Regions from separate parts of the Cronobacter sp. 153480017-3 genome, predicted to be linked through region 1. Evidence: predicted binding sites of a transcription regulator. Region 1 holds the regulator's gene; each other region holds the start of a gene.
What was found. The regulator CRP, encoded in region 1, controls carbon source genes, mostly activating them, when cyclic AMP is high. The targets are predictions, from matches to a motif close to ATGTGANNNNNNTCACAT.
Positions count from the first base shown of each region.

Region 2: bhsA (multiple stress resistance protein BhsA) is a predicted target of CRP. The motif match lies at 4,002-4,019, and genes of this name have one in related genera.
Region 3: azuC (stress response protein AzuC) is a predicted target of CRP. The motif match lies at 3,323-3,340, and genes of this name have one in related genera.
Region 4: ACUW6V_RS14485 (YfcZ/YiiS family protein) is a predicted target of CRP. The motif match lies at 2,887-2,904, and genes of this name have one in related genera.

Region 1 covers NZ_JBSEYN010000004.1:46,698-52,697, forward strand. The annotation lists gene ACUW6V_RS11020 (phosphoribulokinase) at 1-712, shown strand, start outside; gene ACUW6V_RS11025 (OsmC family protein) at 757-1,164, opposite strand; gene crp (cAMP-activated global transcriptional regulator CRP) at 1,475-2,107, shown strand; gene ACUW6V_RS11035 (YccS/YhfK family putative transporter) at 2,170-4,254, shown strand; gene argD (bifunctional acetylornithine/succinyldiaminopimelate transaminase) at 4,255-5,475, opposite strand; gene ACUW6V_RS11045 (aminodeoxychorismate synthase component II) at 5,562-6,000, opposite strand, start outside.
Region 2 covers NZ_JBSEYN010000002.1:545,994-551,993, forward strand. The annotation lists gene ycfP (alpha/beta hydrolase YcfP) at 1-315, shown strand, start outside; gene ACUW6V_RS07010 (NAD(P)/FAD-dependent oxidoreductase) at 552-1,856, shown strand; gene ACUW6V_RS07015 (glycine zipper 2TM domain-containing protein) at 2,041-2,580, shown strand; gene ACUW6V_RS07020 (TetR/AcrR family transcriptional regulator) at 3,223-3,852, opposite strand; gene bhsA (multiple stress resistance protein BhsA) at 4,104-4,361, shown strand; gene ldtC (L,D-transpeptidase LdtC) at 4,416-5,390, opposite strand; gene mfd (transcription-repair coupling factor) at 5,525-6,000, opposite strand, start outside.
Region 3 covers NZ_JBSEYN010000001.1:635,023-641,022, reverse strand. The annotation lists gene ACUW6V_RS03130 (methyl-accepting chemotaxis protein) at 1-947, shown strand, start outside; gene ACUW6V_RS03125 (RpiB/LacA/LacB family sugar-phosphate isomerase) at 1,085-1,723, shown strand; gene ACUW6V_RS03120 (MFS transporter) at 1,763-3,184, opposite strand; gene azuC (stress response protein AzuC) at 3,392-3,475, shown strand; gene ACUW6V_RS03110 (DUF2766 family protein) at 3,662-3,910, shown strand; gene ACUW6V_RS03105 (LysE family translocator) at 3,936-4,538, opposite strand; gene ACUW6V_RS03100 (AraC family transcriptional regulator) at 4,576-5,418, opposite strand; gene ACUW6V_RS03095 (anaerobic C4-dicarboxylate transporter) at 5,517-6,000, opposite strand, start outside.
Region 4 covers NZ_JBSEYN010000006.1:113,930-119,929, reverse strand. The annotation lists gene ccmI (c-type cytochrome biogenesis protein CcmI) at 1-371, shown strand, start outside; gene mlaA (phospholipid-binding lipoprotein MlaA) at 395-1,150, shown strand; gene fadL (long-chain fatty acid transporter FadL) at 1,276-2,637, opposite strand; gene ACUW6V_RS14485 (YfcZ/YiiS family protein) at 2,996-3,280, shown strand; gene fadI (acetyl-CoA C-acyltransferase FadI) at 3,448-4,758, shown strand; gene fadJ (fatty acid oxidation complex subunit alpha FadJ) at 4,758-6,000, shown strand, end outside.

The DNA of each region.
Region 1 (6,000 bases):
CATGGCTATTCGCAAAGCGCGCGATCTTGGCCGCCATATCAGTTACTTCGGCCCGGAGGCGAACGATTTCGGCCTGCTGGAGCAAACCTTTGTGGAGTACGGGCTGACCGGCAAAGGACAGTCGCGTAAATATCTGCACACCTATGACGAAGCGGTGCCGTGGAATCAGGTGCCCGGCACGTTTACGCCGTGGCAGCCGCTGCCGGAGCCGACGGACGTGCTGTTTTACGAAGGGCTGCACGGTGGCGTGGTGACGCCGCAGCATGACGTGGCGAAGCATGTCGATCTGCTGGTGGGCGTGGTGCCTATCGTCAACCTGGAGTGGATACAGAAGCTCATCCGCGATACCAGCGAGCGCGGCCACTCGCGCGAGGCGGTGATGGATTCCGTGGTGCGCTCGATGGAAGATTACATTAACTACATCACGCCGCAGTTCTCACGCACCCATATTAACTTCCAGCGCGTGCCGACGGTGGACACCTCCAATCCGTTCGCCGCGAAAGGCATTCCGTCGCTTGATGAAAGCTTCGTGGTCATTCACTTCCGCAATCTGGATAACATCGATTATCCGTGGCTTTTGGCGATGCTGCAGGGCTCGTTTATCTCACATATCAATACGCTGGTGGTGCCGGGCGGGAAGATGGGGCTCGCGATGGAGCTTATTATGCTGCCGCTGGTGCAGCGGCTGATGGAAGGAAAACAGATAGCGTGACGGCGATGCCCGGTGGCGCTGCGCCTGCCGGGCCGTCCGTCATCTCATGACGCTTCAATCACTTCATACGAATGGGTGATATTGACCCCTTTGCCGAGCATCAGCGCCACTGAGCAATACTTCTCTGCCGACAGATCCACCGCGCGCGACACTGCCGCGTCTTTCAGGGCTTTGCCCGTCACCACAAAATGCAGATTGATATGCGTAAACAGACGCGGCGCTTCTTCGCGACGCTCTGACGTCAGCTTCACTTCGCAGTCGGTCACGTCGTGACGACCTTTTTGCAGAATAGAGACAACATCAATCGCGCTGCAGCCACCTGCGGCCATCAAAACCATTTCCATCGGGCTCGGCGCTTTGTCGCCAGAGTTGCCGTCCATCAGGATCTGATGCCCGGAGGCGGACTCGCCCAGGAAGGTTAACCCTTCCACCCATTTCACTCGTGCATGCATGTTAATCACTCCAGGCTATTCATTTTTCTGACAGATTACGCGCGCGCGACGTCAGAGGCAATGGAAGGGCGACCTGCGTCAAGCTGAAACGAGACAACAGGAGACACCTGAGAAAAGCTATGCTAAAACAGTCTGGATGCAGCGGCGATACATTGATGTTACGCATGTATGCAGAGGAGAAGATAATTTATCGGCTGCGACGTCCACGGACAGCCAACTTCCCAGGACTCGGGAAGATGATGAATGCAAAGCCAGACAGGGGTTACGCGCCCTGTCTTTGGAGCCAGTTTAAAACAGAGGATAACCGCGCATGGTGCTTGGCAAACCGCAAACAGACCCGACTCTTGAATGGTTCTTGTCACATTGCCACATTCATAAGTATCCATCTAAGAGCACGCTGATTCACCAGGGTGAAAAAGCGGAGACGCTGTATTACATCGTTAAAGGCTCAGTGGCAGTGCTGATCAAAGATGAAGAGGGCAAGGAGATGATCCTCTCGTACCTGAATCAGGGTGACTTCATCGGCGAACTGGGTTTGTTCGAGGAAGGTCAGGAACGCAGCGCCTGGGTTCGCGCTAAAACTGCCTGTGAAGTGGCTGAAATCTCCTACAAAAAATTCCGTCAGCTGATCCAGGTTAACCCGGATATTCTGATGCGTCTCTCCTCGCAGATGGCTCGCCGCCTGCAAGTTACCTCTGAGAAAGTGGGCAACCTCGCCTTCCTCGACGTGACTGGCCGCATCGCGCAGACCCTGCTGAATCTGGCGAAACAGCCGGACGCGATGACCCATCCGGACGGGATGCAGATCAAAATCACGCGTCAGGAAATCGGCCAGATCGTCGGCTGCTCCCGCGAAACCGTTGGCCGCATTCTGAAAATGCTCGAAGATCAAAACTTGATATCCGCCCACGGCAAAACCATCGTGGTTTACGGAACCCGCTAAAAAAGCAAAAAACGGCGTGTCGCTTCGGTAACACGCCGTTTTTGTATCTATACTTCTCCCCTATGTGGCGTCGTCTTATCTATCACCCTGAAATTAATTACGCTTTACGGCAAACGCTCATCTTAAGCCTGCCGGTGGCGGTCGGGTTGATGCTGGGCCATCTTCAACAAGGGTTGCTGTTCTCGCTCGTTCCCGCCTGCTGCAACATTGCCGGTCTCGATACCCCGCACAAACGCTTTTTTAAACGCTTGATCATCGGCGCATCGCTGTTTGCGCTGAGCAGTCTGGCGGTGCAGCTGTTGCTGCTGCAGTCTGTGCCGCTGCCGCTCATTCTGCTGATGCTGGCGCTGCTGCTTGGCGTGACGGCGGAAATCAGCCCGCTGCATGCGCGTCTGTTGCCCGCCTCGCTCATCGCGGCCATCTTTACGTTAAGCCTCGCCGGCAATATGCCCATCTGGCAGCCTATGCTGCTCTATGTGCTCGGCACGCTCTGGTATGGCGCGTTTAACGGTTTCTGGTTCTGGCTGTGGCGCGAGCAGCCGCTGCGTGAATCGTTAAGCCTGATTTATAAAAGCCTCGCCGACTACTGCGAAGCCAAATACAGCCTGCTGACGCGCCACACCGAGCCGGAACAGGCGCTGCCGCCGCTGCTGGTGCATCAGCAAAAAGTGGTGGATCAAATAAGCCAGTGCTATCAGCAGTTGCAGATGCTTTCCGCCACTAAGCAGAACGGTTACAAGCGCCTGCTGCGCACGTTTCAGGTGGCGCTGGATCTCCAGGAGCACATCTCGGTGTCGCTGCATCAGCCCGGCGAAGTGCAAAAACTGGTGGAGCGCAGCCACGCCGAAGCGGTGTTGCGCTGGACGGCGCAGACCGTCGCCACGCGGCTGCGCACGCTCTCTGACGACATTCTCTACCACCGCTATTCGCACCGCTTCTCGATGGATAAGCAGGTCGAGGCGCTGGCGAAAATCGCCCGCCAGCACCCGGATAACCCGGTTGGCCAGTTCTGCGAATACCATTTCAGCCGCATCGCACGCGTGCTGCGCACCCAGCGCCCGCTCTACGCCCGTGACCTGATGGACAGCGGTAAGCGCCGCCTGCCGCTGCTGCGGGCGCTGAAAAGCTATTTGTCGCTGAAATCCGCCGCGCTGCGCACCGCCGCGCGTCTGGGCGTGATGCTGGCGGCGGCGGGGTTGTTAGGGAGCGCCTTCCAGTTGCCGAAGCCGTACTGGATCCTGATGACGGTGCTGTTCGTCACCCAAAACGGCTATGGCGCGACGCGCGTGCGTATCCTGCACCGGGCGGGCGGCACGCTGGCGGGGCTGATTATCGCGGGCATCACGCTGCACCTGAAAGTGCCGCAGGGCTATACCCTGCTCGGCATGCTGCTAGTGACGTTAATCAGTTATCTGATAATCCGGCGACACTACGGCTGGGCGATGATTGGCTTTACCGTCACGGCGGTCTATTCGCTGCAAATCCTGACGCTCAACGGCGAGCAGTACATCGTGGCGCGCCTGATAGACACCCTGTCCGGCTGTCTTATCGCGTTCGGCGGCATGGTCTGGCTCTGGCCCCAGTGGCAAAGCGGCCTGCTGCGCCAGAACGCGCATGACGCGCTGGAGGCAGACCAGGAGGCGCTGCGCCTGATCCTGAGCGGCGACCCGCAACCCGGCCCGCTCGCCTGGCAGCGTATGCAGGTCAACCAGGCGCATAACGCGCTCTATAACTCGCTCAATCAGGCTATGCAGGAGCCCGGCTTTAACAGCCGTTATCTGGAGGATATGCGCCTGTGGGTGACGCACAGCCAGTTTATTGTCGAGCACATCAACGCGATAACGACGATGGCGCGCGAGCAAACCGCGCTGCCGCCAGAAACCGCAGCGCGCTACTTACAGGCGTGTGAGATTGCGCTACAGCGCTGCCAGCAGCGGCTTGAGCATGACGCGCCGGGCGATACGCAAAACGAGGCGGTACTGGAGGGCGAAGACGTCTTACCGGAAGGGGCACCGGGCGTGATGGAACATCATCTGCTGCGCATTCTCGATCACCTGCGCACCATGCATACCATCTCTTCCGTGGCGTGGCGTCAGCGCCCGCATCACGGGATCTGGCTCAGACGACGCCTGAGCCAGTCACCATGATTAGCCGTTGACCACGCGCGCGACGGCGCGCGCAAAGCGGGCCATGCCTTCGTCGATATCCGCGCGCTCCACCAGCAACGACGGCGCAAGACGCAGCACGTCCGGCCCGGCGTTCAGCACCATCACCCCTTCCGCCGCCGCGGCGTAGAGGAGATCGCGCGCGCGTCCGTGGAAGGCGGGCGTCAGCTCGGCACCGATCAGCAGGCCCATACCGCGAATATCGCTGAATAAGCCGTACTGCTCGCCAATCTGCGCCAGATGCTGTACGAACTGCTCGCGTTTATGCGCTACGCCGCCCAGCACCTCCGGAGTGTTGATGATATCAAACGCTTCGCCCGCCACCGCGCAGGCGAGCGGATTACCGCCGTAAGTGGAGCCGTGCGAGCCGACGTGAAACGCCGAGGCGATATCATGAGTGGTGAGCATCGCGCTAACCGGGAAGCCGCCGCCGAGCGCTTTGGCGCTGGTCAGGATGTCGGGCGTTACGCCGTAATGCATATAAGCAAACAGCTTGCCGCTGCGGCCCATGCCGCACTGCACTTCATCGAACACCAGCAGCACCTGATGCGCATCACACAGCTCGCGCAGGCCGTGCAGGAAGGCCGGCGTCGCGGCGGTCACACCGCCCTCGCCCTGCACCGGCTCGACCACGACCGCGCAGGTGTGGTCGTCCATCACCGCTTTGACCGCATCAAGATCGTTAAACGGCACATGAATGATATCAGCCGGTTTCGGGCCGAAACCGTCGGAGTATTTCGCCTGGCCGCCCACGGAGACGGTAAACAGCGAACGTCCGTGAAAGGCGTTATAAAACGCGATGATTTTGGTTTTGTATGGGCTGTGGCGGGTGATGGCGTAGTGGCGGGCGAGCTTGAACGCGGTTTCGTTGGCTTCGGTGCCGGAATTCATAAACACCACGCGCTCGGCGAAGGTGGCGTCCACCAGCTTCTGGCCCAGGCGCAGCGCAGGCTCGTTGGTAAAGACGTTGCTGGTATGCCAGAGCGTTTCGCCCTGCGCTTTCAGCGCCTCTACCAGCCGCGGGTGGCAGTGCCCGAGCGCCGTTACCGCGATACCGCCCGCGAAATCGACATACTCTTTGCCCTGCTGATCCCACACGCGGCTGCCCTTGCCTTTCACCGGGATAAATTCAGCCGGTGCATAAATCGGCAGGATCACGTCATCAAAGGTGGCGCGCGTAATTGCTGTTTTTTCAGTTGCCATTTCATGCCCATCCAGTAAATGTGCCATCGCACATGAAAAGATAAGCACAAAATATGAATAAAAAATCACTAAAAGGCAATAAAAATTCAGCGCAAAAGGAAGTTCGCCAGTAGCTGATGGCCCTGCTCGCTGAGAATGCTTTCCGGGTGGAACTGCACGCCTTCCAGCGCAAGGTGGCGGTGACGAATACCCATGATCTCGCCCGCGTCCGTCCAGGCGGTTATCTCAAACTCCGCAGGCAGCGTGGCGCGGTCGATAATCAGCGAGTGATAGCGAGTCACGGTCAGCGGGTTGTTGAGCCCCGCAAACACGCCGCTGTTGGTGTGCGAAATTACCGAGGTCTTGCCGTGCATAACCTTTTCGGCTCGCACCACGGCCGCGCCGAAGGCCTGTCCGATGGCCTGATGCCCGAGGCAAACGCCGAGGATCGGCAGGCGACCGGCAAAACGCCGGATCGCCGCCAGTGAAATACCGGCTTCATTCGGCGTACAGGGGCCGGGAGAGATCACGAGGCGCGCCGGGGCG
Region 2 (6,000 bases), on a different contig from region 1:
ATCGGCTTTTTGTGCGACATCCGGCAGGTGATTTTCAACCCGAACCTGTTTCCGTATGAAAACATGGAAGGGAAAATCGACCGGCCGGAGGAGTATCTCGATATCGCCACTAAATGCGTTGAGAACTTCCGTGAGAAAAACCGCGATCGCTGCCTCGTGATTCTCTCGCGTGAGGATGAAGCGCTCGACAGCCAGCGCTCCGCCGAGCTGCTGCATCAGTATTATGAAATCGTCTGGGATGAAGAGCAGACGCACAAGTTCAAAAATATCTCGCCGCACCTTCAGCGCATTAAGGCATTCAAAGCGCTGGGGTAATCCCGCCGTCACGCCGATATTTTGCATCAACGAACAAACGGGTCAGCCAAACGCTGGCCCGTTTTTGTTTAACTTTAATGCATAAAAATTGATGCACATCAAATTTGGTATGACCAATGCACCGTTCATGTTATGCTCATATCTGTTGTGAGCCGGGTTGCTAAACTATTGTTAATTAAAAGCTATTTTTAATAACTTTGAATTAACAATTAGTTAAACACTTTAAGGGGGTCACGTTGACTACGCCATTAAGAAAGATCGTTATCGTGGGCGGCGGCGCCGGCGGACTGGAGCTCGCAACGCAGCTCGGTCACAAACTGGGCCGTGGCAAAAAAGCGAAAGTCACGCTGGTGGATCGCAACCATAGTCACCTGTGGAAGCCGCTGCTGCATGAAGTGGCAACCGGTTCGCTGGATGAAGGCGTCGACGCGCTGAGCTATCTGGCGCACGCGCGCAACCACGGTTTCCAGTTCCAGCTCGGTTCGGTGGTGGATATCAACCGCGAAGCCAAAACCATTACGCTTGCTGAACTGCGTGATGAAAAAGGCGAGCTGCTGGTGGCCGAGCGTAAAGTGCCGTATGACACGCTGATCATGGCGCTCGGCAGTACCTCTAACGACTTCAACACGCCGGGCGTGAAAGATCACTGCATCTTCCTCGACAACCCGCATCAGGCGCGCCGTTTCCATCAGGAAATGCTCAACCTGTTCCTGAAATATTCCGCTAACCTGGGCGCTAACGGCAAAGTCAACATCGCGATTGTCGGTGGCGGCGCGACGGGCGTTGAGCTTTCCGCTGAGCTGCATAACGCGGTGAAACAGCTGCACAGCTACGGTTACAAAGGGCTGACCAACGAAGCGCTGAACGTGACGCTGGTGGAGGCGGGCGAACGTATTCTGCCTGCGCTGCCGCCGCGCATCTCCAGTGCGGCGCATAATGAGCTGACCAAACTCGGCGTGCGCGTGCTCACCAATACCATGGTGACCAGCGCGCAGGAAGATGGGCTTAACACCAAAGACGGCGAATTTATCCAGGCTGATCTGATGGTCTGGGCGGCGGGCATCAAAGCGCCGGATTTCATGAAAGAGATTGGCGGGCTGGAAACCAACCGCATCAATCAGCTGGTGGTGGAGCAGACGCTGCAAACCACGCGCGACCCGGATATCTTCGCCATTGGCGATTGCGCCTCCTGCCCGCGCCCGGAGGGCGGCTTCGTCCCGCCGCGCGCCCAGGCCGCGCACCAGATGGCTTCCTGCGCGCTGGATAACATCCTGGCGCAGATCAAAGGCAAGCCGCTTAAGCCGTATGTCTACAAAGACAAAGGCTCGCTGGTGTCACTGTCGAAATTCTCGACGGTCGGCAGCCTGATGGGTAACCTGATGCGCGGCTCAATGATGATTGAAGGGCGCATCGCGCGCTTTGTCTACATCTCGCTGTACCGCATGCACCAGATTGCGCTGCACGGTTACTTTAAAACCGGGCTGATGATGCTGGTAGGCAGCATTAACCGCGTGATCCGACCGCGCCTCAAGCTGCACTAAGTTCAGCCTCCGCCTCTGTCATACAGGGGCGGATGTCATTTTGTTTCCGTCATATTTCCCCTCAGACAACTCTCAATCCGCTGATCCACCCCACGTTATCCTGTTTTTTGAGTCGTTTTCCGATATCCACTCTGTGGCCTTAATTGCAAAATTGTTACTAATTGCACAGCCGGGAGGAATTCCTGTGAATAAATCAATGTTAGCGGGTATTGGTATCGGGGTAGCAGCTGCGCTGGGCGTAGCGGCGGTGGCCAGTCTGAATGTTTTCAGCACTTCGCCAAAGTATGCCCAGGTGGTTTCTGCCACCCCTATCAAAGAGACGGTGAAAACGCCGCGTCAGGAGTGCCGTAACGTCACTGTCACGCATCGCCGTCCGGTTCAGGATGAAAATCGCCTGACCGGCTCGGTACTGGGTGCGGTCGCAGGCGGCGTTATCGGCCATCAGTTTGGCGGCGGACGCGGCAGAGACGTCGCGACGGTGGTGGGGGCGCTCGGCGGTGGTTATGCGGGCAACCAGATCCAGGGCCACCTGCAGGAAGGCGATACCTACACCACAACGCAGCAGCGCTGCAAAACGGTGTATGACAAATCAGAGAAAATGCTGGGTTACGATGTGACATACCGCATCGGGGAAGAGCAGGGCAAAATCCGTATGGATAACGACCCGGGTAGCCGTATCCCGCTGGACAGCAACGGACAGCTGGTTCTGAATCAGAAAACCTGAAAATAAAATAGCTTCACATCATTATTGCCCCTCTTGCACTCAGGCGGAGGGGCTTTTTTTTGGTTTTTTGCAGGTGAATAACAACCAGAAAACCTAACAGGAAAACGCTCATGCCTGACAAAATGCAGGCATGAGCGTCGGAAAACCATTACATAGCATTGTGTTGTCTGAATAAGATAAAACCAGTTATCAGCACTGAGAGAAACGCAAAAAGAATAGAACCACCGCAGAACAACCAAAGGCCAAATAACAATGTTATTACTATTAACACCTTAAATAATGGTAATAGCAAAGCCATGTTCATCTTCCTTCTGTAGGTGTATAGCCAAAACGCGTCTCGTGTCGTCCATCTGTGAAACTCGATACACCACGGATACTGTGTGGAAAAACGTCCTCGTCCCTGCACGGCCCCGTCTTCATGACGTAAATCGCTCCTGTTCTAATAATTGGTGGTGCTAATTAATTAGCACACGAATAATCATTTCTTTAACGGTAAAAGAGTAGCTATTCTGGAGGATATATTTGCCAGTTTTTACCTATTAATGATCGTCAGAAAAAGAGATCCAGAAGGAATATGGTATTCATTGCGGTTATATGTGAAGGGTGAGCGGCGGGTACCGCTCACGAAGGGAGAGAATTGCTTTACAGCAGATGCGGCCACAACCGCATAGTCATATTCACAATCTCAATTAATTCTTCCTGCGTCGCGCCTTCACGGGCACTGACAGACATGCCGTGGACCAGGCAACTGATAAAGCGCACCAGCGCAGGCAAATTGCAGTTTTCCGGGATTTCCTTTTGCGCCTGACGTTCACTGAAGAACCGCAGCAAAATGGCCTCACGTTGCGTATTACGCGCTTTCAGCGTGGCGGCGATCTCCTCTGACGAGGCGGCCAGCGCAGCGGAGGTGGTGACCATAAAACAGCCAGCGGGCGTCTCTTTGCTGGCGAAGCAACGTGCCACCGCGCATAGATAATCGTGCAGCGCTTCGTCGACGCGTTTTTCGGCGTGAAACAGCAGGGTTTCCTGCTGCTGTGCGAAACGCGCGATATAGCGATCGAGCACAGCCCGGAACAAGCCCTCTTTATTGGTGAACTCCGCATACAGCGTGGGTGCCTTGGCGCCAGTCGCTTCGACCAGGTGCGCAAGTGACGTCGCTTCGTATCCGTGTTGCCAGAATAGTGCCATGGCCTTATCAAGCGCCGCTTCCCTGTCGAACACTTTTGGTCGGCCACGGCTTTTTTTAGCGCCACTGTGGGCTTCTGTAGTCATAGTGCCGTTTAACCTCTTTATGTAAACCTGCCCTCAAAATACCCCTTTTTGCCCCCGCAGTACCAGCAAAACCGCGCTGCAGGTGCGCCACAGGCGACGTGACAGGCGTTTAAGTGATTAAAATAACGATCGTTAAAAATTATATTGACACGTGACGCAGATCACAACTATCATTTATCTATCGATCGTTAATTAAATAAATATTAACGACCACGTAACTAAATCCGCATTACAAAAGAAAGGGTACCCACATGAAAACCGTTAAAGCACTGTTCGCCGCCGCTGTACTGAGTTCGTTGTCGTTTGCAAGCGTCGCTGCCGTTGAGGTGCAGTCCACCCCGGCAGGTCAACAAAAAGCGGGCACCATCTCTGCGACCGCAGGGACTAACCTGTCTTCGCTGGAAGCCGAGCTTGCGCAGAAAGCTGACGATATGGGCGCAAAATCGTTCCGTATCACCTCTGTTAACGGCCCGAATAATCTGCACGGCACCGCTGTCATCTATAAATAAGCCGTCAAGATCACCTGTTAAAAGGCCCTGTCTCCGGACAGGGCCTTTTTTGTTTCAGATGGCGTCGCTGGCAGGCGCTGGCGGGTGAGCAGTGACGTTAACCGGTATGCCGGAGCGCAGTCGCAGCGCCTGTTCCATCACCTCGCGGTCGGTTTGCTCTGCGGCTTCAAAAGTTTTGAGCGTCGCGTTAAGAGTTATCGGCAGCGTTTTCGGGTCATCCTCAATGCGCTTTGAGAGCGGCTGATGGACTTCAACAAACCGACGCCCGTCCGGCTCGACAGACGCTTTCACTGGCGCGTTGATGATATTGACGCGCGTGCCGACCGGCACTGCGCTGAACAGGTGTTTGATGTCGTCATCGCGCAGACGGATACAGCCCGAGCTGACGCGCATTCCGATACCGAAATCCGCATTCGTGCCGTGCAGCAGATAGACGCCGCCGTAAGCTGCAAGGCGAATGGCGTGATGGCCCATCGGGTTGTCCGGCCCGGCAGGCATCACGGCCGGTAAATCGATCCCTTGTGCTTTATAACGTGCGCGAATATTGGCCGTCGGCGTCCAGGTCGGGTTGGCGCGCTTTTGCGATACCGTGGTCTGCATGTTTGGCGTGAGCGTGTCGCCGTCAAGCTGGCCGATGCCAATCGGGTAGACGGTCACTGTGTTCTCGCCCGGCGCAAAATAGTAGAGCCGCAGCTCGGCAAGATTAATCAGAATGCCTTCGCGCGGGGCGTCCGGCAGCAGCATCTGGCGCGGAATGGTCAGCACGCTACCCGCGCGCGGCACATACGGATCAACGCCTAGATTTGCCTGCAACAGCGCCAGAAACCCGACGTTATAGCGTTTGGCGATCGCCTCCAGCGAGCCGCCGTCGTCCGCCACCGTGTGGTAGAGGGTTTCGCCAATCAACCGGCTGCCTGGTGCGGGGAGAGGGTAAGTATTCGCCAGCGCCTGGCTTGCGCCAAACGTCATGCCAGCGACAAGCGCCAGCCATGACAGCCAGCGAGAAAAACGCGCGTGTTCTCTTTTCATTTACAGATCCCAAAGGCGGAGAAGTTTTTGTAATACATAGATAAAGAGAGAAGTATGGCGGGGCTTCGTCCAGGGAAACCCTGGACGATTGCAAAGGATTGTAAAGTTACGCCCCGCGCGGGGGCGTCAAGGATTTAAGGCAGCGAGTGTTCGGCGAGTTGCGCCATAAACTGACGCACCCATTCCATTCGGGTTTTCCGCTCATCCAGCTCGCGGAAGAATTTCAGGCGCGTCGGCCCGTCGAGACGGTAATGCTGTGGCTCTTTTTGCAGCAGGCCGATAAGCCAGCCCGGATCGACATGATTTTTCTCGGCAAACTCGATGGTGCCGCCTTTCTCGTTAGCCTCAATTTTACGCACGCCAAGCTTCTGCGCCTGCTGGCGCAGGGCCGCGATATCCAGCAGATTGCGCGCCGGGTCCGGCAGCAGGCCAAAGCGGTCAATAAGCTCCACTTTGATCTCTTCAAGCTCCTGCTCTTTTTTGGCGCTGGCGATGCGCTTATAGAACGACAGGCGCGTGTTCACATCCGGGATAAACGCCTCCGGCAGTAGCGACGGCATCCGCAGTTCCACTTCCGTCTGCTGACTGGTGAGATCTTCAAGCGACGGCT
Region 3 (6,000 bases), on a different contig from region 1:
TTCAGGATCTTGGCCGCAACTGTGTCGGGCTGATGGTGCCGTATATCCAGCGCATGCAGGATAACTGGGAGAAAACCGTCAGCGCCATTCGCACCAGTGCGGAAACCATTCGCAGCCATTCGGGTGAGGTCTCGGGCGTGAATACCGAGCTTTCCACGCGTTCGGAAGAGCAGGCGGCGGCGCTGGAGCAAACCAGCTCAAGCATGCAGCAACTCAGCAGCACGGTAAAACTCAACGCCGAAAACGCGAGCCATGCCAGCAAGCTTTCCGGTAACGCCACGCGCACGGCGCAAGCCGGCGGAGACTCCGTGAAACAGGTGATGGAAACCATGTCGCGCATCTCCAGCAGCTCCAGCAAAATTGTCGATATCACCACCGTTATCAACAGCATCGCCTTCCAGACCAATATTCTGGCGCTCAACGCCGCCGTGGAAGCGGCGCGGGCGGGTGAACAGGGACGCGGTTTTGCTGTTGTCGCGGGCGAAGTGCGCAATCTCGCGAGCCGCAGCGCGCAGGCGGCGAAAGAGATAGAAACGCTGCTTAACGAATCGGTCAGCAATATTCAGACCGGCTCCGGCCAGGTGAAGAAAGCGGGCGAGGCGATGGATGAAATTCTGACTGCTGTGCGCCAGGTGAACGATATTATGGGTGAAATCGCCAGCGCGTCCGGCGAGCAGAGCGATGGTATCAGTCAGGTGGGCATCGCAGTAAAAGAGATGGATGCTGTCACCCAGCAGAACGTACAACTGGTGCAGCAGTCCGTGCTGGCGTCAAACGATCTGGAGCGCCAGGCCACGCACCTGACCGAAGTGGTTGGCCTGTTCCGCCTGCGCGGACAGACGGCACGCGCGACGCCTGCCGCTGCAGCGCCGCTCGTGCGGCCCGCGCTGGCCGGCAGCGCCGCGCCAAAGGCAACAGCCACAGAAACCAACTGGGAAACCTTCTGACAAAACGGGCATGAAAGAAAACTGTGAGCACCACTCTATTTTTTAAAACAATATTTCATTTAATTTGAAAGTTTGTTTGGTGAATAGTATGGTTGACTCACAGTTTGCTATTCATAGCCTTTTCAGGAGAGAACCCAATGAAAATTGCACTGATGATGGAAAACAGTCAGGCGGCCAAAAACGCGATCATCTATAAAGAGCTGAAAGCGGTGGCGGATGAAAAAGCGTTCCCGGTGTATAACGTCGGCATGAGTGATGAGAACGATCATCATCTCACCTACATTCACCTCGGGATTATGGCGAGCATCCTGCTGAATTCCAGAGCGGTGGATTTTGTGGTGACTGGCTGCGGCACCGGGCAGGGCGCGCTGATGTCCCTGAATATTCATCCGGGCGTGGTGTGCGGCTACTGCATCGATCCGGCGGACGCGTTCCTGTTCGCGCAAATTAACAACGGTAACGCGCTGGCGCTGCCGTTCGCGAAAGGTTTTGGCTGGGGCGCGGAACTCAACGTGCGCTTTATCTTTGAAAAAGCGTTTACCGGGCGCAAAGGCGAGGGCTATCCGCCGGAGCGTAAAGAGCCGCAGGTGCGCAACGCGGGCATTCTGAACCAGGTGAAAGCCGCCGTGGTGAAAGAGAACTATCTCGATACCCTGCGCGCCATCGATCCTGAACTGGTGAAAACCGCTGTTTCCGGCGAGCGCTTCCAGCAGTGCTTCTTTGATAACTGCCAGGATAAATCCATCGAAGGTTTCGTGCGTGAAATTCTCGGCTGATAAGTCCTGATGAAACAGCCAGCCCGCGGGCTGGCTTTTTTACGCCCGTTTGCCGGAGACGCTGTGTCCGGCATGCGCGGCGAGGCGCAGCGTATCAAACATCCCCGCCAGGCTTATCAGCGCAATCATTACAAACGCCAGCCGGTAACCCGCGCCCGGAATATCGGCGCTTAAAACAGACGTACTTATTACCTCGCCAAGCCGGATGCCGATAGCGCCCAGCGTCACGCCAAGCCCGACGGCGAGCTGCGTGGCGGTGCTGAACAGCGTATTGGCGTAACTCATTTCGCCCGAAGGCACATCTGCAAAGGCCAGCGTGCTGATGCCGGTAAACTGAATCGAGCGAAACACGCCGCCCAGAAAAAGAATCAGCAGAATCAGCCACACCGGGGTCTGCGGCGTCAGCAGCGCGCAGGCGAGCAGCGCCAGCACGTTCAGCAGGCCGTTAATCAGCAGCAGTTTTTTAAACCCGAGCCAGCGGATAAGCGGTGTTGTGGCAGGTTTTATCGTCAGGTTACCTGCGAAAACTGCCAGCACCAGCAGCCCGGAGTGAAACGCGTCCATGCCGAAGCCCACCTGAAACAGCAGCGGCAACAGAAATGGCACAGCGCTGATCGACGCACGAAACAGCGAACCGCCGTACATCGTGACGCGAAATGTCGGTACGGCCATCGCATCAAGGCGGATCATCGGGAACGGCGCGCGGCGAAAATGGCGCAGCGCGAAGACCAGCGCCCCGCAGCCCGCCAGCAGCAGCGCGCCTGCGAGCAGGCCGTTTGATTCGCGCGCGGCCAGCATCTCCATCGCGCACACCAGCGCCACCATCGCCAGCGCGGTGGCGAGAAAACCGGGTGTATCAAACGGGCGGCGAACGTCATCGTGATTATCAGGAATAAGACGCCAGGCGAGCGCCATCGCGATAAGCCCGGCGGGCAGGTTAATAAAGAAAATCCAGCGCCAGTTCGCATAACTGGTAATAAACCCGCCGAGCGGCGGCCCGATAATGGGCGCCACCAGCGCGGGCCAGGTCAGCGTGGCGATAGCCGTAATCAACTGGTGTTTGGGTGTGACGCGCAGCACCGCGAGACGACCGACCGGAACCATCAGCGCGCCGCCCGCGCCCTGCAATACGCGCATCAGCACAAACATTTCAAGCGAGTTAGCCAGCCCGCACAGCACCGACGCGCCGGTAAAAATCCCCAGCGCCAGCGTAAACACCTTACGCGCACCGAAACGGTCGGCAATCCAGCCACTTGCCGGGATCAAGACCGCGAGCGTCAGCAGATAAGCGCTGATGCCAATATTCAGCGCGACCGCTTCGACACCGAAGGTGTGCGCCATCGTCGGCAGGGCAGTCGCTATCACCGTACCGTCGAGGAACTCCATAAAGAACGCGCCCGCCACCAGCAGCGCGGCGGGAGAGACGCCGCCTGCGCTGGCTTTCGCCATGTTCTGCCCCATACCCGCTCCCTAAAATTTTTTTATAAAAATTAATCAAATTGCACAAGCGTTAAGTGCCGGAAATGAAAGCAATTTGTTAACATTCAGTTCATTTTCATTAACAGCGTGGCGTGATTTTAATCACAAAATGGTTGATTTTTGTGATGCGGGTCATATTATTGGCGGGTAGCAACACGCTAACCAGAATGAATAAAACCGGAGCACGCCATGAAACTGCGTAAAATCCTTAAAAGCATGTTTGAAAATTACTGCAAAACCTTCAAAGACGTTCCGCCAGCCGGGATGTTCTGATAAAAAACCTGCCGCTGGCAGGTTTTTTTATGTCCGCATTTCTTGTTATACCCGCCATTGCCTCGTTCTGAAACCCTTAGTGCTGATTTATGAAATGGTGGTTCATTTTGAAACCTTCAGCGTGCCAGGTTCGCAATTGCCGGGCTTTGCCGCTACTATGTGCGCCTTCACGCTAAGGAGAATGCAATGTCCCAATCCCTCACTGCCGAAGATGAACTGGTTTCCGACGTCGTCGCCTGCCAGTTGGTGATTAAACAGATCCTGGACGTTATCGACGTCATCGCGCCGGTAGAAGTGCGCGACAAAATGGCGAGCCAGCTGAAAAGCATCGATTTCTCCGGCCATCCTTCCGCCGATCCGGTGACGCTGCGCGCCATTCAGAAAGCGGTGGCGCTGATTGAGCTGCGCTTCACCCCGCAGAACGAAGCGCACTAAGCAAAACGGCCCCGCGGGGCCGTTTTCAGTTAAAAAATCCCATCCAGGCGCAGGCGAACAGCCACAGCGCCATCAGCCGTTGAAAGCGCACCAGCGATGCCGGGCTGCGAAACACCCGCTGCACGCCGCTGCCAAGCCAGGCCCAGGCGGCGAGGCACAGCAGCGAAATCACAAGAAAGCCCAGTGCCTGAAACGAAAGTGTGGTGAGCGCGCGGCCGCTGTGCGGCGCGAAGACCGTCACGACCGCCATCGCCATCATCCAGGTTTTCGGGTTAATCAGCTGTAATGCCGCCGCCGCGCCGGCGCCAAACGGTTTGCTCGCCTCGCCCGAGAGCGAGACCGCGGGTGAACGGAACAGCTGCCAGCTCATCCACGTCAGCCACAGCGCGCCAGCAAGCGCCATCAGACGCGCAAGCCAGGGGGCATGGCGCAGCGCTTCACCCGGCCCGACGCCGCACATCAGCACAATAGCGCTGGAGGCCAGGCACGCGCCGACAACCGCGGGCAGCGTCGCGCGGGTGCCGTAACGCTGGCTGTTGGAGAGAATCAGAATATTGGTCGGCCCCGGCGTAATCGAGGCCACAAAAGCGAAGAATAAAAAAGGCAGTTGTTGTGTAAGCAGGCTCATAGCATCTCCCGTTGTCTGAGCCTTTATCCTGCGTGACTCAGGCGCTGGCGTCTGGAAGATTCGTGCAGAGTTTGCGGTAGTGGGCGGGCGATAGCCGATAGGCGCGCTGGAACCAGCGCCCCAGATGGCTTTGATCGGCGAAACCGAGCGCCGCCGCCACGTCCACAGGCGTCATGCCGCGCGCAAGCATCGCTCTGGCGCGGGCGAGGCGCAGTTGCACCAGCCAGGCGTGGGGTGCCATACCAAAGGCGTGCTTGAACGTGCGCGACAGCGTAAAGCGGTCGGTGCCGAGCGCCTGTGCCAGTTCCGCCAGCCCGATATTCTCACCGAGATGCGCATACAGATAATCACGGGCGCGCTGCGCCATCTGCGCGTCGCGAATTTCACCTGGCAGCCGTTTGCGCCACTGGCACTGGTGCGTGAGCTGGCTTAACAGGTTATCCATCACGCCCTGCTGCACAATGCGCATTTCATCGTGATGCAGCGCGGTGAATGTCGAGGCAATCGCCTGTACCAGCGCGGGCTCACGGGCGATGGTGCGGGCGAAGTATAGCTCGTAGCTGTCCGGCACGGCGGCGTAGAGCCCGCCGAGCGTTTCCCGCAGCCAGCGTTCATCGAGATAAAACGTGAGATAGGTAAAGCCGCCCGCCAGCGGCGCGTCGCCGTCATGGGTTTCGCCAGGCTCCAGCAGAAACGCCGCACCCGGCGTGCTCTGGTGACGCTCACGGCGACAGTGAAACTGCTGGGTACCGGCGAGCGTCATGCCCACCAGATAGCTGTCGTGCCAGTGCGGATCGTAAGCGTGGCCTTCAAAATGGGCGCGGATGGTTTCGATGCCGGTGTCAGCGTGCTGACGTAATTCAATCCAGTCTTTAGCCATAGCGTCTCCTGTGAAAGGAAACTCTAGCATAACGAGTCTTTAACAAAAGTCTGGAAGATTTGTGCAGGCGGCCCGCAGACCGCCCTGTTTGAGACGCATCAGAAGAAGAGTTGCACCAGCAGATAGCTGGCAGCGCAGGCGCAGCTGACGCCAATCAGCCCCGGCAGGATAAAGCTGTGGTTTAAAATGAATTTGCCGATGCGCGTGGTGCCGGAGCGGTCAAAACCGATGCAGGCGAGGTCGCTTGGATAGGTCGGCAGCACGAAATAGCCGTAAGAGGCCGGGAAAAACGCCACCAGCATTTTCGGCTCGACGCCCAGCATCAGCCCCATCGGTGCGACCGCGGTCAGCGCCGCCGCCTGGCTGTTCACCAGTTTAGAAACCAGAAACAGCACGATCGCGTAGGTCCAGGGGTGGCTTTTCACCACGCCTTCCAGCGCCAGTTTCAGCTCGTTTAAATGCGCCTGGAAAAAGGTGTCGCTCATCCACGCCACGCCAAACACCGAGAAAATCGCCACCATCCCGGCTTTAAACACCGCACCGCTGGAAATGGACGCCGCGTTCACTTTGCAGACGACGAGC
Region 4 (6,000 bases), on a different contig from region 1:
TGGACAGCGGCATGGACAACGCGAGACTGGCTGTTAAAATCACGCTCTCACCCGTTTCGAAAAAAGCCTTGCCAGATAAAGGGATACTCTTTATCAGCGTGACGGATGGCGCATCAAACGTACCGGTGTTGGTGAAAAAATTGCCGCTGGGTCATTTTCCGCTGACAATTACGCTTGATGACGCTGACGCGATGCTCCCGGACAGGGGGCTTGAACACGTCACGCAGGGCATTGTGAAGGTGCATATTTCCCGGGACGGCAACGCGGCCGTACAACCCGGAGACTGGACAGGCGAGCGCCGCTTCACCACGCTCAACCCGGCAGCGCCGGTGGACGTCCTGGTCGCACCTTCGCCATCAGGAGCGGGTTAGTTACCATTTACAGGGAGACTGCTATGAACTTTCGCCTTACCGGGCTTGCGCTGGCGGCCACGCTTTTAGTGGGCTGCGCCAGTTCATCAGAGCCGCAGCAAGGGCGTTCCGACCCCTTTGAAGGGTTCAACCGCACCATGTTTACTTTTAACTATGACGTGGTGGACCCTTATGTGCTGCGCCCGGTGGCTGTTGCCTGGCGCGACTACGTGCCACAACCGGCGCGCAACGGGCTGGGCAACTTCACCAGCAACCTTGAAGAACCCGCCTCAATGCTTAATAAATTTCTGCAGGGCGACCCCTACCAGGGGATGGTGCACTTTACCCGTTTCTTCCTGAACACCCTGCTGGGGATGGGCGGTTTCATCGACGTGGCCGGTATGGCGAACCCGAAACTGCAGCGCGAAGAGCCGCACCGTTTCGGCAGCACGCTTGGCACCTATGGCGTCGGTTACGGGCCGTATGTGCAGTTGCCGTTCTACGGCAGCTTTACGCTGCGTGAAGATGTCGGCGATATGGCGGACACCACTTATCCGGTTCTCTCCTGGCTGACCTGGCCGCTGTCGCTCGGCAAATGGGCGGTGGAAGGCGTTGAGACCCGCGCGCAACTGCTCGATTCCGACGGCCTGCTGCGCCAGTCTTCCGATCCTTACATTCTGGTGCGTGAGGCCTATTTCCAGCGTCACGACTTTATCGCCAACGGCGGTAAGCTTAAGCCAAATGAAAACCCGAACGCGCAGGCGATCGAAGGCGATCTCAAGGATATCGATTCGGAATAAGACGCCGGATGCGATCATTCTTAAGGTAAATAAAAAAAGCGGGCCGAGGCTCGCTTTTTTATTTCCGAACGATAAGGCGCAATAAAAAAGGCGAGCCGCAGCTCGCCTTTGTCGTGACAGAGCAATCAGAAACGGTAGTTAAAGTTCACGCCATACAGCCACGCTTTACCTTCAGATTTGAAGGTGTACGGGCCTTCGGTGAATTCCACGTGCTGGCCGTGCATGTAAGAAACACCGGCATCGACAGAGGCGTCTTCATTGAAGGCGTAAGTGGTACCGGCGCTCAGCCACAGACGGTCCTGGTCAGGAATGGAAATAGAGCGCTGCTGCTCTGGCACCGGGCTGTCATCAAAGGCGATACCGGTACGGAAGGTCCAGTTGTCGTCCATATAATAGGTGGTGCCGAGAGCGATGCGGTACGCGTCTTTATATTTCTCTTCTTTCTTAAACAGGGTGTCGCCGTTGCTGTTGGTCGCTTTCAGCTCCTGGAACTGGCTCCAGCTGGTGTAGGTCAGGCTGTAGTGAATCGCCCACTGCGGCGCGATACGGTTATAACCAGACACTTCCCACATTTCAGGCAGGTTCAGGGTCAGCGAGCCGCCGGTGGTTCTGCCACCCGTGCCGTAAGGCAGGCCGAGGCCCAGCGCGGCGTTAACAGGGTTAAGGGCTGCCGGCAGGCTGCTCTTATAGTCGCCGTCGAAGTCGATTTTCACTTCAGAGCGGTAGGTCAGGGAGTAGCGGTTGTTCTTATCCAGTTCATACAGGATACCGGCATTCCAGCCAAAGCCCCACTCGTCGCCCTTCAGGTGCGCAATCTGGGTGTCGCTGTTAATACCGCCTGCAGCCGCGCCAAGCTGTGCCGCTGTCTGTGGATCGATCTTGCCGGACTGCACGAGTCCCGGTAAGCCGCCTGCGATGATTTGCGGCAGATCGCCCGCGTAACGCTCGATCTTGGCGCGCGCATACACGGCGTCGAAGCCCAGGCCGAAGCTCCAGTGGTTATCGAGACGATACGCGCCGCTGAGGTTCAGGTTGAGCGTTTCGAGATCGGTTTTACCGCCGACAGAACCTGCGGCATAGCTGTTGCTATATTCGGTGGCGAGGCCGTAGTTGGAGGTGACGGACGCCCCCCAGCCAAACTGCTCGTTGATCGGCGCGACAAAGTGCAGGTTCGGCACCCAGGCGGTCGGCGCGATGTTATCGGCGTTAAGGCTACGTCCCGTCGGGGAACGGCCAGACACATTCACATCCGGGTCGACGAAAATCGCGCCGCCGGAGAATGTCGGGCGATCGAACATGGTAATCAGCGCCGGGTTACGGCTGACGTTGCCCGCGTCATCCGCAATAGCGCCTTCCCCGGAATAGGCGCGGCCCAGACCGGAGGCAGAGAATTCGTTTAACTGGAAACCTGCGGACCAGGCCTGAGAAGACACGATTGCCACTGCGACTGCTAAAGCAGATTTGGTAAACAGGGTTTTCTGGCGCATGACCATAACCTCATCCATTTATTTTTATTCAAATAATGTTACGTGACGTAACAGGAGCGCGGAGTGTAGGGTCTGAGGTACGGCATGGAAATCAGACCAGTGGCGAGAGTATAGGTCCGACCAGCAGAGATGTTGCAAGTATGTTTATAAGTTTTTTCAATTGTGATCTAAGAAACGCGATCCGTTTAGCAAAATTTTGGGGTTCAGAAATTCATCAATCTGGTGATTATTGTTTTAGATCATTTTTAAGTGTGATTTCGGTCACTTATAAGCGTAAACGGGAAGAACAGGTAGAGCGGTGGCGGCGCGGGGCGTAAAATAGCCTTATCCCTTTTCAGGAAATACAGAGGAAATCACCATGACCAAATGCAGTGCTGATGAAACCCCGGTTTGCTGCTGTATTGATGTAGGCACCATTATTGATAATACCGACTGCGTCGCCTCTTACAGCCGCGTGTTTGAAAACCGCGCCGACGCCGAAGCCACGCTCGCGGCCCTCACCGCCAAAGCGCGTGAAGTCGAATCTGAGCCGTGCCAGATCACACCGCGCTTTACGGAAGAAGCCGACGGCGTGCGTCTGGATATCGATTTTGTTTTCGCCTGCCAGGCGGAAACCGTTATTTTCCAGTTAGGTCTGCGTTAATCCCTCCGCTTACGCCCCGGCACTCCGGGGCGCATTTCTTGTTACGTAATTCGTGTTTTGCCTCGCAATTTTTCCTTTATGTGATTGGCTGAATGTAAAATTCTGGTTAAAACTGTTATCAGGTCAGACCACTTAATTCATCTTTAGCCTTTTCACAGGGGAACGTTATGAGTCAGGCACTACCGCTGGTCACCCGGCAGGGGGATCGCATTGCCATTGTCAGTGGATTGCGCACGCCTTTCGCCCGTCAGGCAACGGCGTACCACGGCGTTCCGGCGGTCGATCTCGGTAAAATGGTGGTCGGCGAACTGCTGGCCCGCAGCGAAATCCCGCCTGAAGTCATTGAACAGCTTGTTTTCGGCCAGGTGGTGCAGATGCCGGAAGCGCCCAACATCGCGCGCGAAATTGTGCTCGGCACCGGCATGAGCGTCCATACCGACGCCTACAGCGTTAGCCGTGCCTGCGCCACCAGTTTCCAGGCGGTGGCGAACGTCGCCGAAAGCCTGATGGCGGGCACTATCCGCGCCGGGATCGCCGGCGGGGCCGATTCCTCCTCCGTGCTGCCGATTGGCGTCAGTAAAAAACTGGCGCGCACGCTGGTGGACGCGAATAAAGCCCGCACCGCCGGACAGCGACTGAAGCTCTTCTCGCGCCTGCGTCTGCGTGACCTGCTGCCGGTGCCGCCCGCCGTGGCGGAATATTCCACCGGGCTTCGCATGGGCGACACCGCCGAGCAGATGGCGAAAACGCACGGCATCACCCGCGAACAGCAGGACGCGCTGGCGCATCGTTCGCACCAGCTGGCGGCGCAGGCGTGGGCGGAAGGCAAATTGCGTGAAGAAGTGATGACCGCTTACACGCCGCCGTACCGCGAGCCGCTCAGCGAAGACAACAACATCCGCAAAACTTCGTCGCTGGCCGATTACGCGAAACTGCGCCCGGCATTTGACCGTAAACACGGCACCGTGACCGCCGCGAACAGCACGCCGCTCACCGACGGCGCGGCGGCGGTCATTCTGATGACGGAATCCCGCGCCCGCGAGCTTGGCCTGACGCCGCTCGGCTATCTGCGCAGCTACGCTTTTACCGCGGTCGATGTCTGGCAGGACATGCTGCTGGGCCCGGCCTGGTCGACCCCGCTGGCGCTCGAGCGCGCCGGACTGACGATGGCCGATCTCACGCTTATTGATATGCATGAGGCGTTCGCCTCGCAAACGCTCACCAACCTGAAGCTGATGGCGAGCGACCGCTTCGCCCGCGAGGTGCTGGGCCGCAGCCAGGCTACCGGTGAGGTGGATGAGAGCAAATTTAACGTGCTCGGCGGCTCTATCGCTTACGGGCACCCGTTCGCGGCCACCGGCGCGCGAATGATCACCCAGACGCTCAATGAACTGCGCCGCCGCGGCGGCGGTTTCGGGCTGGTCACCGCCTGCGCGGCGGGCGGGCTCGGCGCGGCAATGGTACTGGAGGCCGAATAATGGAATCGACATCCGCATTTAATTTACAGATGCGCCCGGACAATGTTGCGGTGGTCACCATCGACGTGCCGGGCGAGAAAATGAACACGCTGAAGGCGGAGTTTGCCCGCGACGTCCGCGCGATTGTCAAAACGCTGCGGGAAAACCGCGATCTCGCGGGCGTGGTATTTATCTCCGCCAAGCCGGATAACTTTATCGCCGGTGCGGATATCAACATGATTGCGCACTGCCAGAGCGCGCAGGAGGCCGAAGCGCTGGCAAGCCAGGGCCAGCAGATCATGGCGGAGATCCACGCGCTGCCGGTGCATGTGGTGGCGGCTATTCATGGCGCGTGCCTCGGCGGCGGGCTGGAGCTGGCGCTTGCCTGCCACAGCCGCATCTGTACCGATGATGTGAAAACGCTGCTCGGGCTGCCGGAAGTGCAGCTTGGGCTGCTGCCGGGCTCCGGCGGCACGCAGCGGTTGCCGCGCCTCGTTGGCATCAGCACCGCGCTTGAGATGATCCTTGCGGGCAAACAGCTGAGGCCGCGTCAGGCGCTGAAAGCCGGGCTGGTGGATGATGTGGTGCCGCAATCTATTTTGCTGGAAGCCGCTGCCGAACTGGCGAAAAAGCGCCGTCCCGCGCCGCGCCGTCTGCCGGTTCGCGAGCGTTTGCTCGCAGGCCCGATTGGCCGCGCGCTGCTGTTTCGCATGGTGACCCAGAAAACGCATCAAAAAACCCACGGTAACTATCCGGCGGCGCAGCGCATTATTGACGTGGTGCGCACCGGCCTTGAGCAGGGCAGCGCCAGCGGTTATCAGGCCGAGGCCCGCGCCTTTGGCGAACTGGCGATGACGCCGGAATCCGCCGCGCTGCGAGGGCTGTTCTTCGCCACCACCGAGCTTAAAAAAGAGACCGGCAGCGAGGCCGCCCCGCGCGCGCTGCACTCGGTCGGTATACTGGGCGGCGGGCTCATGGGCGGCGGGATCGCCTATGTCACCGCCACCAAAGCCCGGCTGCCGGTGCGTATCAAAGACATCAGCGAAAAAGGCATTAACCATGCCCTGAAATACAGCTGGGATCTGCTTGAGAAAAAAGTGCGTCGTCGTCATCTGCGCGCCAGCGAGCGCGACGCGCAGATGGCGCTCATCTCCGCCAGCACCGATTACCGTGGGTTTCACGAGCGCGATATCGTCGTGGAAGCGGTTTTCGAAGATTTAACGCTCAAGCAAAAGATGGTCGCAGAGATCGAGGCGCATACCG